2 regions of the Streptomyces sp. HUAS TT7 genome follow, and region 1 is predicted to be linked to the other one. Evidence: predicted binding sites of a transcription regulator. Region 1 holds the regulator's gene; the other holds the start of a gene.
The links. The regulator HrcA, encoded in region 1, represses chaperone genes, less so after heat shock. The targets are predictions, from matches to a motif close to TTNGCACTCNGNNNNNCNGAGTGCNAA.

Region 1 (7,605 bases):
TCGTGCAGGACCATCGCCAGGTCCGCCTGCGCAAGGAGCGCCGCGACCTGCTTCGTCGTCATCGCCTCCCGTACGTCCGGAAAGCGCACCCGGCGGGACTGCTTCCCCGCCTCCCGCGCCGTACTGCGCCATTTCGCAAGGGACTTGAGGCCGCGCTCGCCCTTCCACTGCGTGATGCAGCGCCCGGCCTGCCAGGGCACGATCGCGTCGACGCCGGTCTCCGTCATCGTCTCCACCGCGACCTCGCCCCGGTCGCCCTTGGGCAGCGCCTGCACCACGGTGATCCGTACCGCCGGCTCGTCCTCGGTGGCGTGCGCCGTGACCCGTACGACCAGGCGGTCCTTGCCCTCGGCCGCGACGACCACCGCGTCCGCCCAGTTACCGGCGCCGTCGGTGAGGGTCACCTCCTCATCGGCGTGCAGGCGTTTGACGGAGACGGCGTGCCGGCCCTCCGCCCCGTCCAGGACGAACTCGCCGCCGCCCGGCACCTTGTCGACAACGAAGACCGGGGCGGTCATGACGCACTCCTCATGTTCTTCAGGTTCTGCAGATTCTGGGTCAACTCCGCTGCCGCGTCGTCGAGTTCGGAGGCCAGGACTTCGACGAGCCTGCCCGCCGGGAGCTCCCGGGCCAGACGGTGGCCCTGGCCCGCCCAGAGCGCCATGCCCTGGGGGTCGCCCGCCTCGGCCGCCGCCTTGCGCAGACCCGCGGTGAGCTGGTGCACCTGCGGATACGCGGCGGGGGCGTACGGCCCGTGCTCCCGCATGAAGCGGTTCACCAGGCCCCGCGCGGGCCGCCCGGAGAACGCCCGCGTCAACTCCGTACGGACGAAAAGGGGGTTGGTCAGCGCCTGCTTGTGCAGCACGTTCGCACCCGACTCCGGGCACGCCAGGAACGCCGTGCCCAGCTGCGCCGCGTCCGCGCCCGCCGCCAGCACCGCCGCGATCTGCGCGCCCCGCATCAGGCCGCCCGCCGCCACGATCGGCAGCTGGACCGTCTCCCGGACGAGCCCGATCAGCGTGAGCAGCCCGATACCGGCCCCGCCGACCTGCGGATCGTCCCGGTACGTGCCCTGGTGACCGCCCGCCTCGATGCCCTGCACACACACCGCGTCCGCACCCTCCCACTGCGCGGCCTGCGCCTCCTGCGGGGTGGTCACGGTGACGATCGTGTACGTACCGGCCTTCGCGAACGCGTCGAACACCGGGCGCTCGGGGCAGCCGAAGGTGAACGAGACCACCGGCACCGGGTCCTCGCGCAGGATCGCCAGCTTGGCCTCGTAGTTGTCGTCGCCCCCGGTGTCGGCGTCGCCCAGCGGGGTCTCGTACCAGGAGGCCTCGCCGGCCAGTTGGTGGCGGTAGACCTCAAGGGCGGCGGGATCGGTGTGCGGGTCCTGCGGCATGAACAGGTTGACTCCGAAGGGCTGGTTCGTCAGCCCGCGCATCTGCTTGATCTCCTGGTACATGCCGTCGGCGGTCTTGTACCCGGCGGCCAGGAATCCGAGCCCTCCGGCCTCGGAGACGGCCGCGGCCAGCGCCGGACCGGAGGCGCCGCCCGCCATGGGCGCCTGCACGATCGGATACCGGCAGAGATCGGTCAAAGCCATGCCCGCATCGTGCCACGGCGTTGCTCTCGCACCGAATCGCCTGTCCCTCCCGGGGTGAGTAACCCCAGCCCCCCTTGCTCGGGGTGGGCACAACCGGAGCACGGTCTGCAGACCGAAGGTCTCGGGGGTTTGGGGCGCAGCCCCAAAAAAGGAAAGGGGGCCACGGGGATGCACCCCGTAGCCCCCTCCCACGGCTCAACGCCCGTTGAACGCGTCCTTCAGGCGGGAGAACAGCCCCTGCTGCCCCGGCTGGAACTGGCCCGTGGGGCGTTCCTCGCCGCGGAGCTTGGCCAGCTGACGCAGGAGGTCCTCCTGCGCGGGGTCCAGCTTGCCCGGGGTCATGACCTCGACGTGCACGATGAGGTCACCGCGCCCGCCGCCCCGCAGGTGCGTGATGCCGCGGCCGTGCAGCGGGATGGACTGGCCGGACTGGGTGCCCGGGCGGATGTCCACCTCCTCCATGCCGTCCAGCGTCTGCAGCGGCACCTTCGTGCCGAGCGCCGCCGCCGTCATGGGGATGGTGACCGTGCAGTGCAGATCGTCGCCGCGGCGCTGGAACACGTCGTGCGGAAGCTCGTGGATCTCCACGTACAGGTCGCCGGCGGGGCCGCCGCCGGGGCCGACCTCGCCCTCCCCCGCGAGCTGGATCCGGGTGCCGTTGTCGACACCGGCCGGGATCTTCACCGTGAGGGTGCGCCGCGAACGGATGCGCCCGTCGCCCGCGCACTCGGGGCACGGGGTCGGGACCACGGTGCCGAAGCCCTGGCACTGGGGGCAGGGCCGCGAGGTCATGACCTGGCCCAGGAAGGACCGGGTGACCTGGGACACCTCGCCGCGGCCGCGGCACATGTCACAGGTCTGCGCGGAGGTGCCGGGGGCGGCTCCCTCGCCCGAACAGGTCGTACACACCACCGCGGTGTCGACCTGGATCTCCTTGGTGGTGCCGAAGGCCGCCTCGTTGAGGTCGATCTCCAGGCGGATCATGGCGTCCTGGCCGCGGCGGGTCCGCGAGCGCGGGCCGCGCTGCGATGCCGTGCCGAAGAAGGCGTCCATGATGTCCGAGAAATTGCCGAAGCCACCCGCGCCGAAGCCGCCGGCACCGCCGCCGCCCGACGACGACAGCGGGTCCCCGCCGAGGTCGTACACCTGCTTCTTCTGCGGGTCCGACAACACCTCGTACGCGGCGTTGATCTCCTTGAAGCGCTCCTGCGTCTTCGGGTCCGGATTCACATCCGGGTGGAGTTCACGTGCGAGGCGCCGGAACGCCTTCTTGATCTCGTCCTGTGATGCGTCGCGGCGCACGCCGAGTACGGCGTAGTAGTCCGTGGCCACTTACGACTCCGCCAGGATCTGTCCGACGTAACGTGCCACTGCGCGTACCGCTCCCATCGTTCCGGGGTAATCCATGCGGGTCGGTCCGACCACGCCGAGTTTGGCGACCGCCTCGCCGCCGGAACCGTAGCCGACCGATACGACGGACGTGGAGTTCAGTCCTTCGTGGGCGTTGTTCTCGTGCCCGATGCGTACGGTCATGCCCGATTCCTTGGCCTCGCCGAGCAGCTTGAGGAGCACGACCTGCTCCTCCAGCGCCTCCAGCACCGGCCTGATGGTCAGCGGGAAGTCGTGTCCGAAGCGGGTGAGATTGGCGGTGCCGCCGATCATCAACCGCTCCTCGGTCTCTTCGACCAGGGTTTCGAGGAGGGTGGCGAGGACCGTCGAAACGGTTCCTCGGTCCTCCGGTTCAAAGGACTCCGGCAGGTCCTGCACCAGCTGCGGCACGTCCGCGAAGCGGCGTCCCACCACCCGTGCGTTGAGCCGGGCCCGCAGGTCCGCGAGCGCGGCCTCGCCGAACGGCGCCGGGCAGTCGACCATGCGCTGCTCGACGCGGCCGGTGTCGGTGATCAGCACCAGCATCAGCCGGGCCGCGGCGAGTGAGAGAAGCTCCACATGCCGCACCGTGGACCGGGTCAGCGACGGGTACTGGACGACCGCCACCTGCCGGGTCAGCTGCGCGAGCAGCCGCACCGTACGGGCCACGACGTCGTCCAGGTCCACCGCGCTGTCCAGGAAGTTCTGGATCGCGCGGCGCTCCGGCGACGACAGGGGCTTGACGCCCGCCAGCCGGTCGACGAAGAGCCGGTAGCCCTTGTCGGTCGGGATCCGGCCGGCGCTGGTGTGGGGCTGGGCGATGAAGCCCTCCTCCTCCAGTACGGCCATGTCGTTGCGCACGGTCGCCGGGGACACGCCGAGGGCGTGCCGCTCGGTGAGGGCCTTGGACCCCACCGGTTCCTCGGTGCCGACATAGTCCTGGACGATGGCGCGCAGCACCTCGAGCCTGCGTTCACTGAGCATCGCGCACACCTCCAGTTGCCGTCCGTTTGGCACTCACTGTGTTCGAGTGCCAGCAATCCCCCGGCCAGTGTACGGCCGACCGGTACGCCCCTAGCAAGGGCGGCCGACCACGCTACCGTGCGGCGTCGCCGGTCGATTGCGGATAGCGTCGCGTCATGGACGTCAGTTGGGAAGAGTTCGGCTGGGAGCGCCTCGGCGACGGAGTCGGGCGCAGGCGCCTGCCCGTCTGGGACGCCACGGCCGCACTGATCGCCGGGGAGACCTCGCTCCTCTTGTACGACACCGGTGCGACGCTGCGCGAGGGCGCCGAACTCCGGGCGCAGGCCGAGGCCCTCTTCGGCCGCCGTGTGACCCATATCGCGCTCAGCCACCCCCACTTCGACCACGTCCTGGGCACGGCCGCGTTCTCCGGGGCCGAGGTGTACGGGGCGGTCGGCATCGAGCGGGCGCTGGTGCGCGAGGCGCTGCGTGACGACGCGGCCCGCCAGGGCGTGTCCACCGAGGACGCGGCCGAGGCGGCCGACCTGCTGGTGCTTCCGCACCACGCGGTGTGCGGCGAGTGGACGCTGGACCTGGGCGGCCGTCAGGTGCTGCTCGCCAATGTCGGCCCCGGTCACAGCGGCCACGACCTCGCGGTCCTGGTCCCGGCGACCGGCGGCTCGCCGGAGATCGTCTTCTGCGGCGACCTGGTCGAGGAGTCGGGCGAGCCCCAGGCGGGCTCCGACGCGGTGACCTCGCGCTGGCCGACCGCCCTGGACCGGCTGCTCTCGCTGGGCGGCGAGGACGCGGTGTACGTGCCGGGGCACGGGGCGGTGGTGGACGCGGCCTTCGTACGGGGTCAGCGGGACCAACTCGCGGCGCGGTTCGGCGTGTTGTAACCCCGGCGCCGGTCCGTCCCGGCCACCCCCGGACAATGGGGCCGATGCGCGGCTACAGCCCCGATCTCACGCCGCCCTGGCTGCATCTCCCGGGGGGCCGACCCCCGGCCCCCCGGCCGCAGCCCCGAATAATGGGGCCCATGCGTAGCTACAGCCCTGATCTCACGCCGCCCTGGAAGAAGAAGCAGGCGCCCGTTCCCGAGGTGCCTGCCGAGGTCGACCTCGTCGTCGAGGAGGTCTCCACGGGATTCTGCGGAGCCGTGATCCGCTGCGAGAAGACCGCCGAGGGGCCGACGGTCACCCTGGAGGACCGCTTCGGCAAGCACCGCGTCTTCCCGCTCGCACCCCGCGGCTTCCTCCTGGAGGGCAAGGTCGTCACGCTCGTACGCCCCTCCGCGTCCGCCCCCGCAGGGCCCGCCCGTACGGCCTCCGGATCGCTGGCCGTGCCGGGGGCGCGGGCCCGGGTCGCGCGGGCGGGGCGGATCTATGTCGAGGGGCGCCACGACGCCGAGCTCGTGGAGCGGGTGTGGGGGGACGACCTCCGGATCGAGGGCGTGGTCGTCGAGTACCTGGAGGGCATCGACGACCTTCCGGCGATCGTGGCCGAGTTCGCGCCCGGGCCGGATGCGCGGCTGGGGGTTCTGGTGGACCACCTGGTCCCGGGCTCGAAGGAGTCCCGCATCGCGGCGTCCGTGACGCATCCCGATGTGCTGGTCGTCGGTCACCCGTACATCGACGTGTGGGAGGCGGTGAAGCCGGCGTCCGTGGGGATTGCGGGGTGGCCGGTCGTGCCGCGGGGGCAGGACTGGAAGACGGGGGTCTGTCGGGCGCTGGGGTGGCCCGAGAACACGGGGGCGGCCTGGCAGCGGATCCTTTCGGGGGTGCGGTCGTACAAGGACCTGGATCCGTCGCTGCTGGGTTCGGTGGAGCACTTGATCGACTTCGTGACTGCGCCGTAGCCCTCCGGGGGGGCTGGGTGCTGGGGCCGGGCGGGGTGCCACGGGGCTCCGGTGCGGGCCAGCACCGACCCTGCCAGGGGCGCGGGGAACTGCGCGAGCAACCCGGCACGGCCCGCGGCCGAAGGCGGGTTTTAGGGGCGCGGGGAACTGCGCGACCAGCCACCCACGGCCCGAGGCCGAAAAGGGGTTAGGGGCGCGGGGAACTGCGCAAGCAGCCCCGCCCCGCTCAGTCCACCAAGTCCCGGACCACCGCATCCGCCAGCAGCCGACCGCGCAAGGTCAAAACCGCCCGCCCCGCCGCGAAGGACGCCGCGTCCAGCAGCCCCTCCTCCGCCGCGCGGCGCGCCGCCGCCAGGCCCGCCGGGTGCAGCAGGGTCAAGGGGCAGCCCTCGCGCAGGCGGAGTTCCAGGAGGATCCGCTCCACCCTGCGGTCCTCCGGGGCCAACACCTCCCGCCCCGCGCCGGGGGAGCGGCCCGAGGCCAGGGCCGCCGCGTACGCGCCCGGGTGCTTCACGTTCCACCACCGCACCCCGCCCACGTGGCTGTGCGCGCCGGGACCCGCCCCCCACCAGTCCGCCCCGCGCCAGTACAGCTCGTTGTGCAGGCAGCGCCCGGCGGGCGTCGTGGCCCAGTTCGAGACCTCGTACCAGGAGTAGCCCGCCGCGCCGAGGACCTCGTCCGCGATCAGGTACCGGTCCGCGTGCTCGTCGTCGTCAGTCATCGGCACCTCGCCGCGCCGGATGCGGCGGGCGAGCTGGGTGCCCTCCTCCACGATCAGGGCGTACGCGCTGACGTGGTCCGGGCCCGCGCCGACGGCCGCGTCGAGCGAGGCCCGCCAGTCCTCGTCGCTCTCGCCCGGGGTGCCGTAGATCAGGTCCAGGTTGACGTGGTCGAAGCCCGCCGCGCGGGCCTCCGCGACGCATGCCTCGGGCCGGCCCGGCGTGTGCGTACGGTCGAGGACCTTCAGAACGTGCTGCCGGGCGCTCTGCATGCCGAAGGAGATCCGGTTGAAGCCGCCCGCCCGCAGCTCCGCGAGATACGCCGGGTTCACCGACTCCGGGTTCGCCTCGGTCGTGACCTCCGCGTCCTCGGCCAGGCCGAACTCGTCCCGTACCGCCGCCAGCATGCGTACCAGATCGGCCGCCGCGAGCAGCGTGGGCGTGCCGCCGCCCACGAACACCGTCCGCACCGGGCGGGGGTCCTCGCCAAGCACCTTCCGGGCCAGGCGGATCTCCTCGACGACCATGTCCGCGTAGTTGTCGCGGGAGGCGAGGACGCCGCCCTTGCCCACCAGCTCGCTCGCCGTGTACGTGTTGAAATCGCAGTAGCCGCAGCGTGTCGCGCAGTACGGAACGTGCAGGTAGAAGCCGAGCGGACGCTCCCCGGCGCCTTCCAGGGCATGGCGGGGCAGCGACCCGTCCTCGGGCATGGGCTCACCATCGGGCAGTACGGAAGGCATGCCCCCATTGTCCGCCACCCCCGCCGTTCCCTTGACCGCCCCGGAGCCATGCCCGCACGGGCACCCCGCCAGGGGCAGCCCGAACGCCCCACTACTGGGGACCGGCCCGGCGTGCGGGCCGGGTCAGTCCGCCCGGAGGACGAGGAGTGCCAGATCGTCCGCGGGCGGGGCCTCGCCGAAGTCGTACACCGCCTGCTTGATCCGGCCGGCCACCCCGGACGCGGTCAGGCCGACGCAGCCGGACAGTTCCGTGGCGAGCCCGTCGGCGTCGTCGAACATGCGCGGGCCGGAGCGGCGCTCGGTCACCCCGTCCGTCACGCACAGCAGGGTGTCGCCCGAGGTCAGGCGCAG
Region 2 (7,605 bases), 2.3 Mb from region 1:
ACCTGGATGTGGTGCGCAACGACCAGTTGAACGCGACAACCGCCCGCCGCTTCTTCCACGAGATCGCCACGGGCGGCAACCTCGACGCGATCGACGAGGTGTTCGCGGCCGACTACGCCGACCACGACATCATCAAGGAGCAGGACACGGTCGTCGGCCGCGACGAGATACGCAACGACGTCACCGGATGGCGGTCGGCCTTCGACTTCTCCTTCGACCTCGACCGGCAGATCTGCGAGGGCGACGACGTGGTGACGCTGTGGACGTGGAAGGCCACCCACACGGGCGACTTCCAGGGCCTCCCGGCCACCGGCAAGCAGGTCACCATGACCGGCACCACGATCTTCCGGTTCAAGAACGACAGGATCCAGGAAGGCTGGTGGCACTACAACGTCATGGGGCTGATGAAGCAGTTGGGCATCGCGGGCTGAGCAGCCGAGCCCTCCCGCAACGGGGAAGGCCCCCGCCCCGCCTCGACGGCGGGAGCGGGGGCCTTCACACGTACTGCGGGCCCGACGTCGCAGACGTCAGTGGGAGTGGCCGTGACCGTGGCCGTGACCGGCGTCGGCCTCTTCCTCGGCCGGCTTCTCGACGACCAGGGTCTCGGTCGTGAGCAGCAGGGACGCGATGGAGGCGGCGTTCTCCAGGGCGGAGCGGGTGACCTTGACCGGGTCGATGACGCCGGCCTTGACCAGGTCGCCGTACTCGCCGGTGGCGGCGTTGAAGCCGAAGCCCTTGTCGAGCTCGCTCACCTTGGAGGTGATGACGTAGCCCTCAAGGCCGGCGTTCTCGGCGATCCAGCGCAGCGGCTCGACGACGGCGCGGCGGACGACCGCGACACCGGTGGCCTCGTCGCCGGCCTTGTCCAGGTTGCCGTCCAGGACCTTGGCGGCGTGCACCAGGGCGGAGCCACCACCGGAGACGATGCCCTCCTCGACCGCGGCGCGGGTCGCGGAGATGGCGTCCTCCAGACGGTGCTTGCGCTCCTTGAGCTCCACCTCGGTGGCGGCGCCGACCTTGATCACGCACACGCCGCCGGCCAGCTTCGCGAGGCGCTCCTGGAGCTTCTCGCGGTCCCAGTCGGAGTCCGTGGCCTCGATCTCGGCCTTGATCTGGTTGACGCGGCCCTCGACGTCGGCGCTGTTGCCGCCGCCGTCGACGATCGTGGTGTCGTCCTTGGTGATGGTGACGCGGCGCGCGGTGCCGAGCACCTCAAGGCCGGCCTGGTCGAGCTTGAGGCCGACCTCTTCGGCGATGACGGTCGCGCCGGTGAGGGTGGCGATGTCCTGCAGCATGGCCTTGCGGCGGTCGCCGAAGCCCGGGGCCTTGACGGCCACGGCGTTGAACGTGCCGCGGATCTTGTTGACGACCAGGGTGGAGAGCGCCTCGCCCTCGACGTCCTCGGCGATGATCAGGAGCGGCTTGGAGGCGCCGGCCTGGATGACCTTCTCCAGGAGCGGCAGCAGGTCCTGGATCGAGGAGATCTTGCCCTGGTTGATCAGGATGTACGGGTCGTCGAGGACGGCCTCCATGCGCTCCTGGTCGGTGACCATGTAGTGCGAGAGGTAGCCCTTGTCGAAGGCCATGCCCTCGGTGAACTCCAGCTCCACACCGAAGGTGTTGGACTCCTCGACGGTGATGACACCGTCCTTGCCGACCTTGTCCATGGCCTCGGCGATGAGCTCGCCGATCTGCTTGTCCTGGGCGGACAGCGCGGCGACGGCGGCGATGTCGGTCTTGTCCTCGATCGGACGGGCGGTCGCGAGGAGCTCGTCGGAGACGGCCTTGACCGCGGCGTCGATGCCCTTCTTGAGGGCGGCCGGGGAGGCGCCGGCGGCGACGTTGCGCAGACCCTCGCGGACCAGCGCCTGGGCCAGGACGGTCGCGGTGGTGGTGCCGTCACCCGCGATGTCGTTGGTCTTGGTCGCCACCTCCTTGACCAGCTGGGCGCCCAGGTTCTCGTACGGGTCGTCGAGCTCGACCTCGCGCGCGATGGTGACACCGTCGTTGGTGATGGTGGGGGCGCCGAACTTCTTGTCGATGACGACGTTGCGGCCCTTGGGGCCGATCGTCACCTTGACGGTGTCGGCAAGCTTGTTGACGCCGCGCTCAAGGGCGCGACGGGCGTCCTCGTCGAACTTCAGGATCTTCGCCATGGGAGCGGTTCAGCCCTCTCGAAAACTCGGGTTAATGACACTGCGCCCCTCGCCGCCCGGCAATCAGCGGGGTGACCAGGGGCGCAGCTCTCAAAGCATTCGCTTCGAACTCGAAGTACTCGCGTACTTCGGTGAATTACTTCTCGATGATCGCGAGCACGTCGCGGGCCGAGAGGACGAGGTACTCCTCGCCGTTGTACTTCACCTCGGTGCCGCCGTACTTGCTGTACAGCACGATGTCGCCGGTGCTGACGTCGAGCGGCAGACGCTCGCCGTTCTCGAAGCGGCCCGGACCCACGGCCAGGACGACGCCCTCCTGGGGCTTCTCCTTGGCGGTGTCCGGAATGACCAGGCCGGAGGCCGTGGTCTGCTCGGCGTCGAGCGGCTGGACCACAATGCGGTCCTCGAGCGGCTTGATGGCAACCTTGGAGCTGGCGGTCGTCACGATCCGGTCTCCCCCTTCGGAGATCTCACGGGGTTAACTGTCTGGGGTGGCGACCAGGTGGATCCGTCGTCGCGGGTGCCGGACCTGCCCGTCGCTACTTGGCACTCTCCGGTGGGGAGTGCCAGAAGCGAGACTAGGACGGTGATTAGCACTCGGTCAAGCGGAGTGCCAATCTGCCACCGCCACGGCGGACGCTTCCCGGGCTTGTGGCCACCTGTGTGACCCTGGACGGCATGCGCATTCTGGTCGTCGAGGACGAAACCGGGCTCGCCGACTCGCTGCGTCGGGGCATCTCCGCCGAGGGCCACTGGGTCGACCTCGCGCACGACGGCCACCGCGGGCTCGACCTGGCGCTCACCGGCGGGTACGACGCGATCGTGCTCGACCTGATGCTGCCGGGGCTCAGCGGCTACGAGATCTGCCGGCGGATGCGGCGGCTCGGCGATCTCACCCCCGTCCTGATGCTGACCGCCAAGGACGGCGAGTACGACGAGGCCGACGGGCTCGACTCGGGGGCCGACGACTATCTGACCAAGCCCTTCTCCTTCGTGGTGCTGCTCGCCCGGCTCCGCGCGCTCGGCCGCCGGGCCGGGGCCGCGCGCCAGGACACCCTCCAGGCCGGCGACCTCACCCTCGACACCGCCGCCCGGCGCTGCCGGCGCGGCGAGCGCGAGATCGAGCTGACCGCCCGCGAGCTGGCGGTCCTGGCCTGCCTGATGGCCGAGCCGGGCCAGGCCGTCGCCAAGCAGCACATCCTGGACGAGGTCTGGGACAGCGCCACGGGGGCGGACGGCGGGATCGATCCGAACATCGTCGAGGTCTATGTCTCTTCGCTCAGGAAAAAGATCGATTCTCCGTTCGGCCGTCGATCGATCCTGACCGTGCACGGGGTCGGCTACCGGATGGCGCCCGATGGGGGCTGAGCCACACAAGCCCATGAAGTGGCCGCGGCCCCGGACCGTGCGCGGGAAGGTCGCCGCGGCCGCCGCCCTCGCGATGGCGCTGCTGCTCGCCGCGGGCGGGATCTGGCTCTACATCGTCCTGCGCTCCAACCTCCTCGACAACACCACCGGCCGCACCGAGCTGGCCGCCCGCAAGGTCGCCGCCCAGGTCGACACCGGGACCGTACGAACACAGCTGCCGCCGCCGGACGACGGCGTCGACCTCGTCGTCGTGCTCGACGAGCGCGGCCGGGTCACCGCCGCCAGCCAGGAGACCGGCGCCGCCGAGGGGCTGGCCGATCTGCGCCCGCCGGACGGACAGGACTCGGCGTCCCGGCTCCTGAAGGAGGCGGGCCGCCACGAGGTCGCCGTCGTCGTACGCGCCCAGATTCCCGGCGGCCCGGCGAGCTATGTGTACGGGATGACCGTGCTCAGCGACGTCGACGACGCGACCGGCGCCATCGGGTGGGCCCTGCTCGCCAGCGCCCCGCCGCTGATCGCGCTCGCCGCCGCCATCGCCTGGGCCGGCACCGGGCTCGCGCTGCGCCCGGTGACCTCGATCCGCACCGAGCTCGCCGAGGTCAGCTCCAGCGAACTGGACCGGCGGGTCCCCGACCCCGGCGGCGCCGACGAGATCGCGCTGCTCGCCCGGACCGTGAACGCCACGCTCGACCGGCTCGAACAGGCCCATGTCCGCCAGCGCGAGTTCGTCGCGGACGCCTCTCACGAGCTGCGCAACCCGATCGCCGCCGTCCGCTCCCGGCTCGAAGTCGCCCTCACCGCACCGGACTCGGCGTCGGTGCGGGCCGCGCTCGACGACACCGAGCGGCTCCAGCGGATCGCCGCCGACCTGCTGCTCCTGGCCCGCCTCGACGGCCACCCGCAGCCCCTGGCCGAGCCGGTCGACCTGACGCTGCTCGCGGCCGAGGACACCGCGCGCAGGCGGGCCGCCCGGGTCCCGGTCGAGCTGCTCGCCGATGCTCCCGTGCCGGTGCGCGGCGACCCGGCGCAGCTGGAGCGGATGCTGGCCAACCTCGTCGACAACGCGGTACGCCATGCCCGTACGAAGGTGCGGGTGCGGGCCGCCCGGGAGGGCACGGACGCGGTACTCGAAGTCGCCGACGACGGGCCCGGCATCCCGGCCGCCGACCGGTCCCGGATCTTCGAGCGCTTCGTACGCCTGGACACCGCCCGCGCCCGCGAGAGCGGCGGCACCGGGCTCGGGCTCGCGATCGCCCGCGAGATCGCGCGGGCCCACGGCGGGGAGCTGTCGGTGGGGGCGGGCCCGGGCGCGACGTTCACGGCGCGGCTGCCGGGGCGGTTCTGAAGCCGTAGGGAGCCAGGTGGTTCTGAAGGCGTCTTCAGGACCCTCAGGATTCCTTCAGCGCCCGGGGCACAGCATCGGTCGGCGTGAGCCACCGTCGAATGAGCCGCAGCCGAATCAGCCGCCGTCGCACAAAGCGTTCCGGCCCGATGCGCCTGGTGCGCACGTTCGCCCTTGCCGCCGCCGTCCTGGTGCTGTGCGCGCTGGCCGGCGGCTGGTACCTCTACCGCGACCTGGCCGGGAGCATCGGCACCTCGCACGCGCTCGGCGACAACGCGCCCAAGTCGGTCGGCGGGGACACCAACATCCTGCTGATGGGCCTGGACAGCCGCAAGGACCAGAACGGCGACGACCTGCCGCCCGAGGTCCTCGACAAGCTGCACGCGGGCAGTTCCGACATCGGCGGCTACAACACCAACACCCTGATCCTCCTTCACGTGCCCGGCGACGGCAGCAGGGCGAAGGCGTTCTCGGTGCCCCGCGACGACCTGGTCGACATCCCCGGCCACGGCCAGGACAAGATCAAGAAGGCGTACGGCCTGGAGAAGGCCCGCACCGAGGAGAAGCTGGCCGCGCAGGGCGTGACCGACAAGGGGAAGCTGGAGACGGCGGGCCGCGAGGCGGGCCGCCGGGCCGAGATCGAGACCGTACGCAACTTTCTGGGCGTGCCCATCGACCACTTCGCCGAGGTGAATCTCGCCGGGTTCTACCACCTGGCCGACGCCCTGGACGGAGTGACGGTCTGCCTGAAGAAGCCCGTGAAGGACAAGTACTCGGGCGCCGACTTCCCGGCCGGCAGGCAGACCCTGAACGGGCAGCAGTCCCTCGCGTTCGTGCGGCAGCGGCACGGGCTCGACGGCGGCGACCTGGACCGTACGCGCCGTCAGCAGGCGTTCCTCGCTTCGGCGACGCAGAAGCTCGACTCGGCGGGCACCTTCACCGACCCGGTCCGCCTCCTGAATCTGCTGAACGTGGCCAAGCAGGATCTCGTCACCGACAAGGGCTGGGACCTGATGTCGTTCGTCAAGCAGGCCAGGAATGTATCGGGCGGGAATGTGGCATTCACGACACTTCCGATCGAGCGATTCGCCAAACACCGGGGCGAAGACGTCAATATCGTCGATCCGGTGAAGATCAAGCAGATAGTCGCGGAACAGACCAATCCGGTTCATTCGACACCGCCCACCGCGCCCGAGGGCTCCCCGGCGCCGGGCAGGAGCAAGGCGCCACCCGCTCCCGCACCCCCGGTCATCGACGGCGGCGGCATCCCGTGCGTCGACTGAGCCGGGCCGGCGGTCCGGGCCCAATCGCGGCCCGGCGCCGCCGTTCCGAGGCGCTGCTCCTGCTGCTCGTCGTCGCCGTGACCGCGTTCGGCCACGCGGCGGCCGCGATGGCCATGACGGGTCAACTCACGCGTGCCACCTACGAGTTCGCTGTCAGCATGGCGCTGATCGCGCTCGCCGGACATCTCACGGTGCGCCGGTACGCCGCGTACGCCGACCCTCTGATCCTGCCGCTCGCCCTGCTCCTTTCGGGGCTCGGCCTGGTGCTGCTCTACCGGCTCGACGCCACGTACGCGCACAAGTTCAAGTCGGAGGCCACCGCCTCGGGCCAGCTCATCTGGACGGTCATCGGCTTCGCGGTCGCGCTCGCCACCCTGGCCGTGCTGCGCGACCACCGACGGCTCCAGCGCTACATCTACCTCTGCATGGCCGCGGCGCTCGTGCTGCTCATGGCCCCGGCGTTCTTCCCCGGCGACACCTACGGCGCCAAGCGCTGGATCTTCATCGGCTCGTTCTCACTGCAGCCCGGCGAGTTCGTCAAGATCATGATCGCGGTGTTCTTCGCGGGCTATCTCGTCGTCCACAAGGACTCGCTCGCGCTCACCGGCCGCAAGGTGCTCGGGGTCCGGCTGCCGCCCGGCCGCCAGCTCGCGCCGATCCTGACCATCTGGATGGTGAGCCTGCTCGTCCTGGTCTTCGAGCGCGACCTCGGCACCTCGCTGATCTTCTTCGGCCTGTTCGTGGTGATGCTGTACGTCGCCACCCAGCGCACCAGCTGGGTCCTGACCGGCATCGTGATGGCGGCGGCCGGGGCGTTCGTGGTCGGCTCGACGGAGCCGCACGTCAAGGGCCGTATCGTCGCCTGGCTGCACCCCTTCGACATCTATCTGCCGCCCGCCGAACGCCCGCCGGGCCTCATCTCCGACCAAGCGGCCCAGGCCCTGTTCAGCTTCGGCAGCGGCGGCATGACCGGCACCGGCCTCGGCCGCGGCCACCCGGAACTCGTCGGCTTCGCGGGCCGCAGCGACTTCATCCTGACCACGGTCGGCGAGGAACTCGGCCTCGCCGGAATGATGGCGGTCCTCGCCCTGTACGCGCTGCTCGTGCAGCGGGGTCTGCGTGCCGCGCTCTCCGCGCACGACGGCTTCGGCAAGCTGCTCGCGACGGGCCTCGCGGCGGCCCTCGCGCTCCAGGTGTTCGTGGTCGCGGGCGGGGTGACGGGCCTGATCCCGCTGACCGGCAAGGCGCTGCCGTTCCTCGCCAAGGGCGGCTCGTCCCTGGTCGCCAACTGGCTGATGATCGCGCTGCTCATCCGGATCAGCGACAGCGGTGAACGGCAGCGGGAGGCCGAACTCGGCGTGCCGGAGCGGGAGTTGGAGCTCGAACCGATGAGGGCAGGCGCTCGGGCATAGTCGCCCGGCGCGCGGCACGGCCTTCCGCGCGGCCCTGCGCCCGA

Region 2: the regulator HrcA is predicted to act here: its motif matches at 2,747-2,773, upstream of groES (co-chaperone GroES).

The regions. Positions count from the first base shown of each region.
Region 1 is NZ_CP196175.1:5,822,980-5,830,584, reverse strand. Features, by position in the region: gene ACSHXC_RS26215 (16S rRNA (uracil(1498)-N(3))-methyltransferase) at 1-518, opposite strand, end outside; gene ACSHXC_RS26210 (nitronate monooxygenase) at 515-1,606, opposite strand; gene dnaJ (molecular chaperone DnaJ) at 1,802-2,938, opposite strand; gene hrcA (heat-inducible transcriptional repressor HrcA) at 2,939-3,958, opposite strand; gene ACSHXC_RS26195 (MBL fold metallo-hydrolase) at 4,114-4,836, shown strand; gene ACSHXC_RS26190 (DUF3097 domain-containing protein) at 4,977-5,795, shown strand; gene hemW (radical SAM family heme chaperone HemW) at 6,022-7,254, opposite strand; gene ACSHXC_RS26180 (SpoIIE family protein phosphatase) at 7,378-7,605, opposite strand, start outside.
Region 2 is NZ_CP196175.1:3,516,873-3,524,477, forward strand. Features, by position in the region: gene ACSHXC_RS15625 (ester cyclase) at 1-431, shown strand, start outside; gene groL (chaperonin GroEL) at 528-2,156, opposite strand; gene groES (co-chaperone GroES) at 2,293-2,601, opposite strand; gene ACSHXC_RS15640 (response regulator transcription factor) at 2,835-3,524, shown strand; gene ACSHXC_RS15645 (sensor histidine kinase) at 3,538-4,869, shown strand; gene ACSHXC_RS15650 (LCP family protein) at 4,968-6,149, shown strand; gene ACSHXC_RS15655 (FtsW/RodA/SpoVE family cell cycle protein) at 6,137-7,561, shown strand.